DNA from 2 places in the Deferrisoma camini S3R1 genome. Region 1 is predicted to be linked to the other one. Evidence: riboswitches for the same ligand, from Rfam matches in the RefSeq annotation. Region 1 holds a riboswitch; the other holds the start of a gene.
The links. Region 1 has a riboswitch for cobalamin ahead of cobA (uroporphyrinogen-III C-methyltransferase). Riboswitches for the same ligand answer to the same signal wherever they lie in the genome.
Positions count from the first base shown of each region.

Region 2: it holds a riboswitch for cobalamin, as region 1 does, so the genes downstream of both, DEFCA_RS0116150 (sirohydrochlorin cobaltochelatase) here and cobA (uroporphyrinogen-III C-methyltransferase) in region 1, are expected to answer to the same signal.

Region 1 is NZ_JAFN01000001.1:3,398,604-3,402,807, forward strand. Features, by position in the region: gene DEFCA_RS0114975 (sirohydrochlorin cobaltochelatase) at 1-488, opposite strand, end outside; gene DEFCA_RS0114980 (hypothetical protein) at 536-796, opposite strand; gene cobA (uroporphyrinogen-III C-methyltransferase) at 831-1,658, opposite strand; cobalamin riboswitch at 1,784-1,964, opposite strand; gene rbr (rubrerythrin) at 2,164-2,739, shown strand; gene DEFCA_RS0114995 (FprA family A-type flavoprotein) at 2,953-4,167, shown strand; gene DEFCA_RS0115000 (Fur family transcriptional regulator) at 4,164-4,204, shown strand, end outside.
Region 2 is NZ_JAFN01000001.1:3,645,178-3,649,381, reverse strand. Features, by position in the region: gene DEFCA_RS20985 (peptidoglycan DD-metalloendopeptidase family protein) at 1-146, shown strand, start outside; gene DEFCA_RS0116155 (HD-GYP domain-containing protein) at 159-1,445, opposite strand; cobalamin riboswitch at 1,621-1,802, shown strand; gene DEFCA_RS0116150 (sirohydrochlorin cobaltochelatase) at 1,936-2,817, shown strand; gene DEFCA_RS20980 (DUF2162 family putative transporter) at 2,836-3,585, shown strand; gene DEFCA_RS0116135 (MotA/TolQ/ExbB proton channel family protein) at 3,582-4,204, shown strand, end outside; gene DEFCA_RS0116130 (DUF2149 domain-containing protein) at 4,183-4,204, shown strand, end outside.

The DNA of each region.
Region 1 (4,204 bases):
GAGATCACCTCCACCACCTCGAACAGGCTCTCCCACCGCTGAAGCAGGGTTTCCCCGGTCTCGATCCGCAGACCCGGGTAGTGCTCCACGATCTTCAAGACCTCCTCGTACTCCTCACCGGGGAAGATGTGCAGGGGCTGCACCACCACCTTGGTGTACCCCTCAGCCTCCAGGTCGCCGAGGGTCTGCTGCAGGCTCTTCAGGCGCTTCTGGATGCCCTGCTTGGCCCAGCGCTTGTTGACCCGCTCCCGGATGATCTCCGAGGTAAAGGCCCAGCGGATCTCGTAGCCGGGCACCTCCTTGCGAAGCTGCTTCTCGAAGGCGTCGAAGGTGACCTGGGCCCGGGTGCTGGTGCCGAAGGCCGCGATCACGATGGCCGGCTTGTCCTTGAGGGTTCGGGTCAGCAGCTGGGCCGCACCCGCCGGCCCGGGCACGGCCCACAGGGCCGCCAGGATCAGAAGGGGCAGGGTCAGGGTCCAACGTCGCATGGTTCCTCCTTTCTGGGGGAAATGGGGGAATGGGGACTCGCCGGGGCTCACCCCAGCATTCGGTATCCGTGGGCTGAAACCCGGATCTTCCCGGCCGGCTCGGGGTGCGCGGCCCGGAACTCGATCCGGTGGGCGCCCCGCTCGGCCAGGGAGAGCATGGCATCCTGGGGCGTGGGCCACCCGGGCGCCGAGCCTGCCACCGCCACCCAGTGGGGATCGAAGCCCAGGGCTGCGGCCCGGGCCGGGAGCTCCACGGGGTCGGGGGCGTGCTTCGCATCGGTGATGTACAGGACGGTGCCGGTGTTCATGGTTCCACCTCCAGACGGAGTTCGGGTTGGGATCTCAATCGGGGACCGCTTTCTTCCAGGTCAGGGCCGCCTCGTGCCAGAGGGGTCGGTCGGTCCCGGCCGCCTCGCTCTGGTCCCGGGGGACGCCCGGGCGGAACCAGGCCAGGTCCTGGGCCAGGTTCACCACCTCGCCCACCACGACCGTGGCCGGGGCACCCAGACCCAGTTCCCGGGCCCGGATCGGGAGGGTGGCGAGGGTCGCCTGCACCACCCGCTGGCGATCGGTGGAGCCGTGCCGCACCGCCATCGCGGGCGTGTCGGGGGCGCGGCCCGCGCGGATCAGCCCCTCGCAGATCTGGGGCAGGCGTCCCATGCCCATGAGGATGACCAGGGTGGGCACCCGGGCCACGGCCCCCCAGTCCGAGACCTCTTGCTCGTTCGAGCGGTGGCCGGTGACCACGGCGAAGGCATGGGCCACCCCCCGGTGGGTCACCGGCACGCCGGCGTAGGCCGGGGCGGCAACGGCCGAGGTCACACCAGGGACCACCTCGAACGGGAGGCCCGCCCCCGCGAGGGCCAGGGCTTCTTCGCCTCCCCGCCCCAGCACGAACGGGTCACCCCCCTTTAGGCGCACCACCCGCCGGCCGGCCCGCACCCGCTCCACGAGGATCTGGTTGATCCGGTCCTGGGGCAGCGCGTGGCGGCCCGGGGCCTTGCCCACGTCGATGCGTTCGGCCGCGGACGGTGCCTCGTCCACCAGTTCCTTTGCCACGAGCCGGTCGTACATCACCACCTCGGCCCGCCGCAGGACCCGAAGCCCCCGCACCGTGATCAGATCGGGCCGCCCCGGTCCGGCGCCCACCAAATAGGCTTTTCCTGCCACCGCTCCCGCGTCTCCCCGGCGCCGGCGCGCCACAAAAAAAGCCCGCACGCGCCAAGGCGTGCGGGCTTCCCGTTTTCGAAGCACCGCTTCACGATCCCACCCTCCCAAGAGCCCGGGGAGGTTCGTGTGGGCAGCCCATGCCGGCAGGTCTTCTGGCTCGCGCGTCGTCCTCGGGGCCGCCTTCCCAGCCTTCCGGCCAGTGGCTTCGTGGCCCTTCGTCAGCGCTCACAGCGGCGGGTCCGCGGGGGATTCGCACCCCTCTTCCCTTTTCAGCCCCAGCGGGGCACCGGCGGGCGTCGATCCGAATTGTGGCGCGTACGCTACCGCGGGGATGGCAGGCGTGTCAAGCCGGACTGCCGGGACCGGTGAGGGACCACGGCCTGTCCGCGATCTCGTTGGGGGGTATATTAGGAAATTTTCTTGACAAGGGTTTATTCCTGGGTAGGTTTGCCTCCGGACCATCACCTGCCCGGCATCGGCCGGGCCCAACCACAGGAGGAACACCATGGCGTCGATCAAGGGAACCCGCACCGAAAAGAACCTCCTCACCGCGTTCTGCGGGGAGTCCCAGGCCCGCAACCGGTACACGTACTTCGCAAGCAAGGCCAAGAAGGAGGGGTTCGTACAGATCTCGGCGATCTTCCAGGAGACGGCGGATCAGGAGAAGGAGCACGCGAAACGGCTGTTCAAGTTCCTGGAGGGCGGCGAGGCCGAGGTGCAGGCCGCGTTTCCGGCCGGGGTGATCGGGTCCACCCTGGAGAACCTGCTCGCCGCGGCCGAGGGCGAGAACTACGAGCACACCCAGATGTACCCCGAGTTCGCCCGGGTGGCCCGGGAGGAGGGGTTTGACGAGATCGCCAAGGTGTTCCTGGCGATCGCGGTGGCCGAGAAACACCACGAGGAGCGCTACCGGGCCCTGGCGGCCAACGTGGAGGCCGGGCGGGTGTTCCGCCGGGACGAGCCGGTGGTGTGGCGGTGCCGGAACTGCGGGTACCTCCACGAGGGCACCGAGGCCCCGGAGGAGTGTCCCTCGTGCGCCCACCCCCAGGCCCACTTCGAGATCCTGGCCGAGGCCTGGTAACTTCCGCTAGGACGCTAGGAGGCTGGGAGGTTAGGACGCTAGGGCGCATGAAAGCCTACTTGATTCCAGAGTGTTCCAAGCATGGCCCCCGGACCATGAGGTGCAGGTGAAGAGGCATGGTGATGCCTAGAAGGTGGGGGATCCTTTCAAGCCCCCTAACCTCCCAGCCTCCCAGCATTCCAGCGGGCCAAAGGCCCAACGAAAGGAGTTGCCATGCCTCCCGTGAGAATCCGAGACGGGATCTTTTGGATCGGCGTGAACGACCGCACCACCGACCTGTTCGAGGGGCTTTGGCCGATCACCCCAGGGGGGGTGTCGTACAACGCGTACCTGGTCCGCGGCGAGCGGACGGCCGTGGTGGACCTGGCCAAGGCCATCAAGGTGGACGAGTTCCTGGACCAGGTGGCGGCCGTGGCCGATCCCCGGTCGCTGGACTACGTGGTGATCAACCACATGGAGCCCGACCACTCGGGGCTTCTGCGAACCCTGCTCAGGATCGCGCCTCAGGTCACGATCCTGGGCACGGACAAGACCGTGGCCCTGCTGGACTCGTTCTACGGGATCCGCAGAAACGTGCGGGCCGTGGCCGACGGCGAGGTCCTCTCTCTGGGGAACCGGAGCCTGCGGTTCTTCTCGACCCCGTTCGTGCACTGGCCCGAGACCATGATGACCCTGGAGGAGTCGGAGCGGGTGCTGTTCTCCTGCGACGCCTTCGGCGGGTACGGCGCGCTGCGCGGCGGGGTGTTCGACGACCAGTGCCCCGACCTGGCCGGGTACGAGGAGGAGGCCCTGCGCTACTACGTGAACATCGTGGCCAAGTTCAGCCCCATGGTCCTGAAGGCGATCGCCAAGCTGGCCGAGGTTCGGGTGGACGTGGTCGCGCCGTCCCACGGCCTGATCTGGCGGAAGGACCCGGGGCGCATCGTGGGGTTGTACGAGCGGTGGGCCCGGTACGGCGGGGAGGCGGGGGATCCCGGGATTACCCTGCTGTACGGGTCCATGTACGGCAACACCGAGGCGGTGATGAACGCGGTGGCCCAGGGGGTGTCGGCCGAAGGGGTGCCGGTGGAGATCTTCGACGTGACCCGGGCCCACGTGAGCTACATCCTGCCGTCCTTGTGGACCCGCTCGGGGGTTCTGATCGGGGCCCCCACCTACGAGGCCGGGCTGTTCCCACCCATGGCCCACGTGCTGGACATGGCCGGCCGCAAGGCCGTGCGGGCCAAGAAGGTGGCCCGGTTCGGCAGCTACGGGTGGAGCGGCGGGGCCCAGAGGGAACTGGAGCGGTGGTTCGAGACCCTTCGCTGGGATCAGGTGCTCGAGCCCTTCGAGTTCGTGGGGGCCCCGAGCGACGCCGACCTGGAGCGGGGGGGGCGCTTCGGGCGGGACTTCGCCCGGGCCCTCAGGGGCAAGGGGGAGGCGCCGTGAGCACCCCCGGCGACGGCGTCCACGCCAGCCTGGAGCG
Region 2 (4,204 bases), 250 kb from region 1:
GGCTCATGGGCTCCACCGGCCGCCGCTCCACCGGCCCCCATCTGCACTACTCCGTCAAGGTGGACGGCAAGTACGTGAACCCCCGGCACTACATGTTGGACCGGAACCGTCCGCCCTACACCGTGGCCAAGGGGGCTCGCCGCTGAGGACGCCCCCCCTCACCCGACGTGCCGCTTGGGTTCGTCGGGCGGCAGGAACCTTCGGTACTCTTCGTCGGCCGCCGTCTGGGCGGCGATGCGGGCGGCGTTGATCTCGTCGTACCGGCGTTCGAGCATCACCACCACCGACCGATCCAGACTTCTTCTCTCGGCCATCCTTTGAAGGACCCGAAGGGCCTCCCCTTTGGCCATGCCCGCCCGGTAGGGCCGGTCCTCGGTGACGGCCGTGAACACGTCGGCAACGGCCATGATCCGTGAGCCCAGCGACAGGTCCTCGCCCCGGTGGTGGAACGGGTACCCCGTGCCGTCGATCCGCTCGTGGTGGAACGCGCCCCAGGCGTTGATGGTCTCCAGGTCGCGGATCGGCTCCAGGATGCGGTAGGTGTGGAAGGTGTGGCTGCGGATGATCCCCAGCTCTCCCCCGGTGAGCGGACCCGGCTTCTCCAACACCTCCACGGGCACGGCCAGCTTGCCCAGGTCGTGCAGGTGGCCCGCCACCCGCATCATGAGACACTCCCGGTCGGAGAAGCCGGCCTCCCGGGCCAGGGCCTCGGCGCTCACGGCCACCCCAACGGAATGGGTGGCCGTGAACCGGCTCCGGAAGTCGATGATCTGCCGGAACAGGTTCGACAGGCCCAGAAGTCCCCGGAGCCCAAGCTCGGTGGTCTCGAGCCCCACCATGCTCCGCAGCACACCGCCCGGCGAGTTGGAGGCCGCGTCGAGCCAGAAGTACTCCTTCACGGCCAAGGAGCGAAACACCTCCACCAGCTCGGGGGAGAACAGGGTGCCCGAACGTTCTTCGATCTTCTCGCAGATCCCCCTGACCTGACCCAGGGTCTCCTCCCCGTCCCGGATCAGCACGGCCACCCGGTCCGCCAGGTGCAGGATATGGCTCTCCAGCGGGACGTCCTCCCCCACGGCGTCCGAAACCTCCCCACGGGTGTCCCAGTGCACGTGGTGGTGACGCACGAGCCGGGCCACCGCCCCCAGGGGCTCGAAGCTCCGGAGGAGCAGGTACCCGAGCTCGGCATGCTCGAACGGATCCTCCACGTCGAACCGCAGCGCGTCGAGCCGCTCCCGCAGGGACAGGGCCCCGCTGTCGTGGAGCGAGCCGGCCATCACCAGCTCCCTCAGCCGCTCGGGCGGAAGGCCGATCTCCGCGCCGATGCTGAACGCAATGTAGGCCACCCGCTCGTGGTGGTTGACCAGCGATGGGCAGACCAGATCCATGGCCTTCGAGAGGCACTCGATCAGGTCGAACAGTTGGACGCGGGGTTCTTTGATCATTCTCTCTTTTCCTGCCCCCCCTTCCTGGGTGGGACCTATGGTGAGACCCCGGCCATCCTCCTCTGCCCGGTGCCGCTGGGAAACGTTTCGGTTCCGGCACGGGAGAACTTGAACCGGCCCCCCCTGCAGTCCCGCTTGACACGGCGCCCGGTTTCCCCTATAAACCGGCGAACAATTTCATAGGACGCGCGCCGGTGCCCGAGAGGGCTGAAAAGGGAAGAGGGGTGAGAATCCCCCGCGGACCCGCCGCTGTGAGCGAGGACGAAGGACCACGACGCCACTGGCCGGATGCGGCTGGGAAGGCGGTCCTGAGGACGAATCGCGAGCCAGAAGACCTGCCGGCGTAGCAGCCCACCGCAACTCCCCGGGGCATGGGAGGGTGGGGAATCCGATGGCGCTTTGAATACGGAAAGCCCGCACTTCGTCGTGCGGGCTTTTTTCGTGGCCGCGGCTGCCCCTCCCCTGTCTCCGGGACCCGGGAGGACGCGCCGTGAGCCCGAGAACGACAGTTCGTGGACCCGTCTGTCCGGTTCGGGGAGCCCGCCCCGACGGCCGGGAGCCGACCGCTCCCGCCGTCCTGATCGTGGCCTTTGGGACCACTACCCGGGCCTCCCTCACCTTCTCCTTCCTCGACCGCGAGCTCTGCCGAAGGCTTCCCGGCCACGAGATCCGGTGGGCCTACGCCTCCGACCGGATCCGAAAGAAGCTCAACACCGGCCGCTCCCCGGAAACCCGGCTTCGCAGCGTACCCGAGGCCCTGGCCGAGCTGCAGGCCGACGGGTTCACCCGGGCCGTGGTCCAGCCCCTCTACGTGGTCCCCGGCGAGATGTACGACCGGCTCCTGGCCACGGTGGCCGGCTTTCCCGGGCTCCGTACGGAGGTGGGGGGCACCTTGCTCCACCGTTGGAAGAGCCTCCACCGTCTCCTCGGCGCCCTGTCCCACGACTTCCTGCCCCCGGACGAGGGATGCAACGTGTTGGTGGCCCACGGCACCCCCTCCACGGCCTCCGGTGCCAACGCCGTCTATCTGGGCCTAGAACGGACGCTGGCGCGTCACCACCCCAACACCTATCTGGGAATGGTGGAGGGCGTGGTGCCCCCCGACGACACGCTGACCGCTGCCCTGGTCCACCCCGGAGAACGGGTGCGGTTCATCCCGCTCATGGTCGTGGCCGGCGACCACGTCATGAACGACGTGATGGGAGAGAACGGCAAGGGGAGCTGGCGCTCCGAGCTGGAGGCGGCCGGCAAGCGGGTGGACGTGCCCACCGTCCGGTTCGGTGACTCCGAGCTGTACCGAGGGCTCGGCTTCGTGCCCGAGGCGGTGGCCGTGTTCGTCGACGAGATCCAAACGGCCATGGACCGCCTGTAGGTCCGGAGATCCCAGCCCATGGAGATCAAGAGCCTCGTCCTCGGCATCCTGTTCGCCACCGGCGCCTTCGCCGCAAAAGGGGGAGTCGGCCTGGCCTACGGCCTGGAAGGGGCGCAGGGGGCCGGCCGTCGCGTCCTCGTGGCCGCCGGCTTCGCGGCCGCCTACGCCGCCCTGTTCGCAGGAGCCCTGGCCGTTGCCCCACGCCTGGACCCGGCGACGCACCTGCCCCGGATCCAAAGGCTCGTGGCCTCGGGTATGACGGTGCATCTGGTGCTCGCCGCCGGGCTTCTCGTCTGGGGCGTGCGACTCCTGCGCCAGCCCGCCGCCGCGGCCCGGCCCACCCGGGCCCACTGGCTCCTGGTGGTCCCGTGCCCGGTGTGCCTCACCGTGGTCCTGCTGATCACCGGCTTCCTGGTGGCCCTTCTTCCCGGGACCGCGGCCTGGGCGGTGGCAGGGGCGTACGGGACCTTCGTTGGGGTGGCCGGAGCCACGGCCGCCGTGATTCTGACAAGTCGACGGCGCGCACGCTCGGCCCCCGAGCGCACCCTGGGGTGGGCCATGGTCGGGATCGGGGCCTACTTTCTCGCGGCCGTGGTGATCATGCCCCAGTTCGGGGACATCGAGGGGGTCTACCGTCTCGCCTCCCACACCGGCAGGGCGGCTCCGATACCCCCGTCCCACGCCCGGACCACCTGGACCGCCTTGACCGTCGCGTTTCTCGTGGGCTGGGCCCGCTGGGCCGCTCGGCTGCGGAGGAGATCCCCATGAATCTAGGCGCCGTGCTCAAGAGCTTCATCTACGTGGTCTCGAGCTCCCTCCTCTACCCCGTGCTCGCGCTCCTCGTCCTCCTGACCCTGTACATGCTCACCTGCGCCGGCTCGTTCCTGGCCGAGGGGCTGGACCGTGCCCGGCGGCGCCGGACGCGCCCCGGGCCCCAGGGAGGAACCTCGTTCGCTGAGGAGTCCCCTGCCGTGCGCGCCTACGTGAGCCGGCTGCGGGAGCTCCTGCAGGCCGAGGAGGACCTGCGGGAGGTCCGGGTGGAGAGTCTGCTCCAGGATCACATCCTGAGCCTCCGGCCCTCCCTGGACCGGGTCCGGCTGGTGATCCGGGTGGGTCCGAGCCTGGGGCTCATGGGCACCCTGATCCCCATGGGCACCGGGCTCGCCGCCCTGGGCCAGGGGGACATGGCGAGGCTCTCCACCGACCTGGTCATCGCGTTCACCACCACCGTGGTGGGGCTGGCCCAGGGCACCCTGGCCTACTGCATCTACACCGTGCGGGCCCGGTGGGCCGAGGAGGACGCAAAGGAGATGGAGCTGGCCACCGAGATCCTGACCCACAGCCCCGGAGCCCGTGAGGAGGCCGATGCGCTACCTGTCGAGAAACC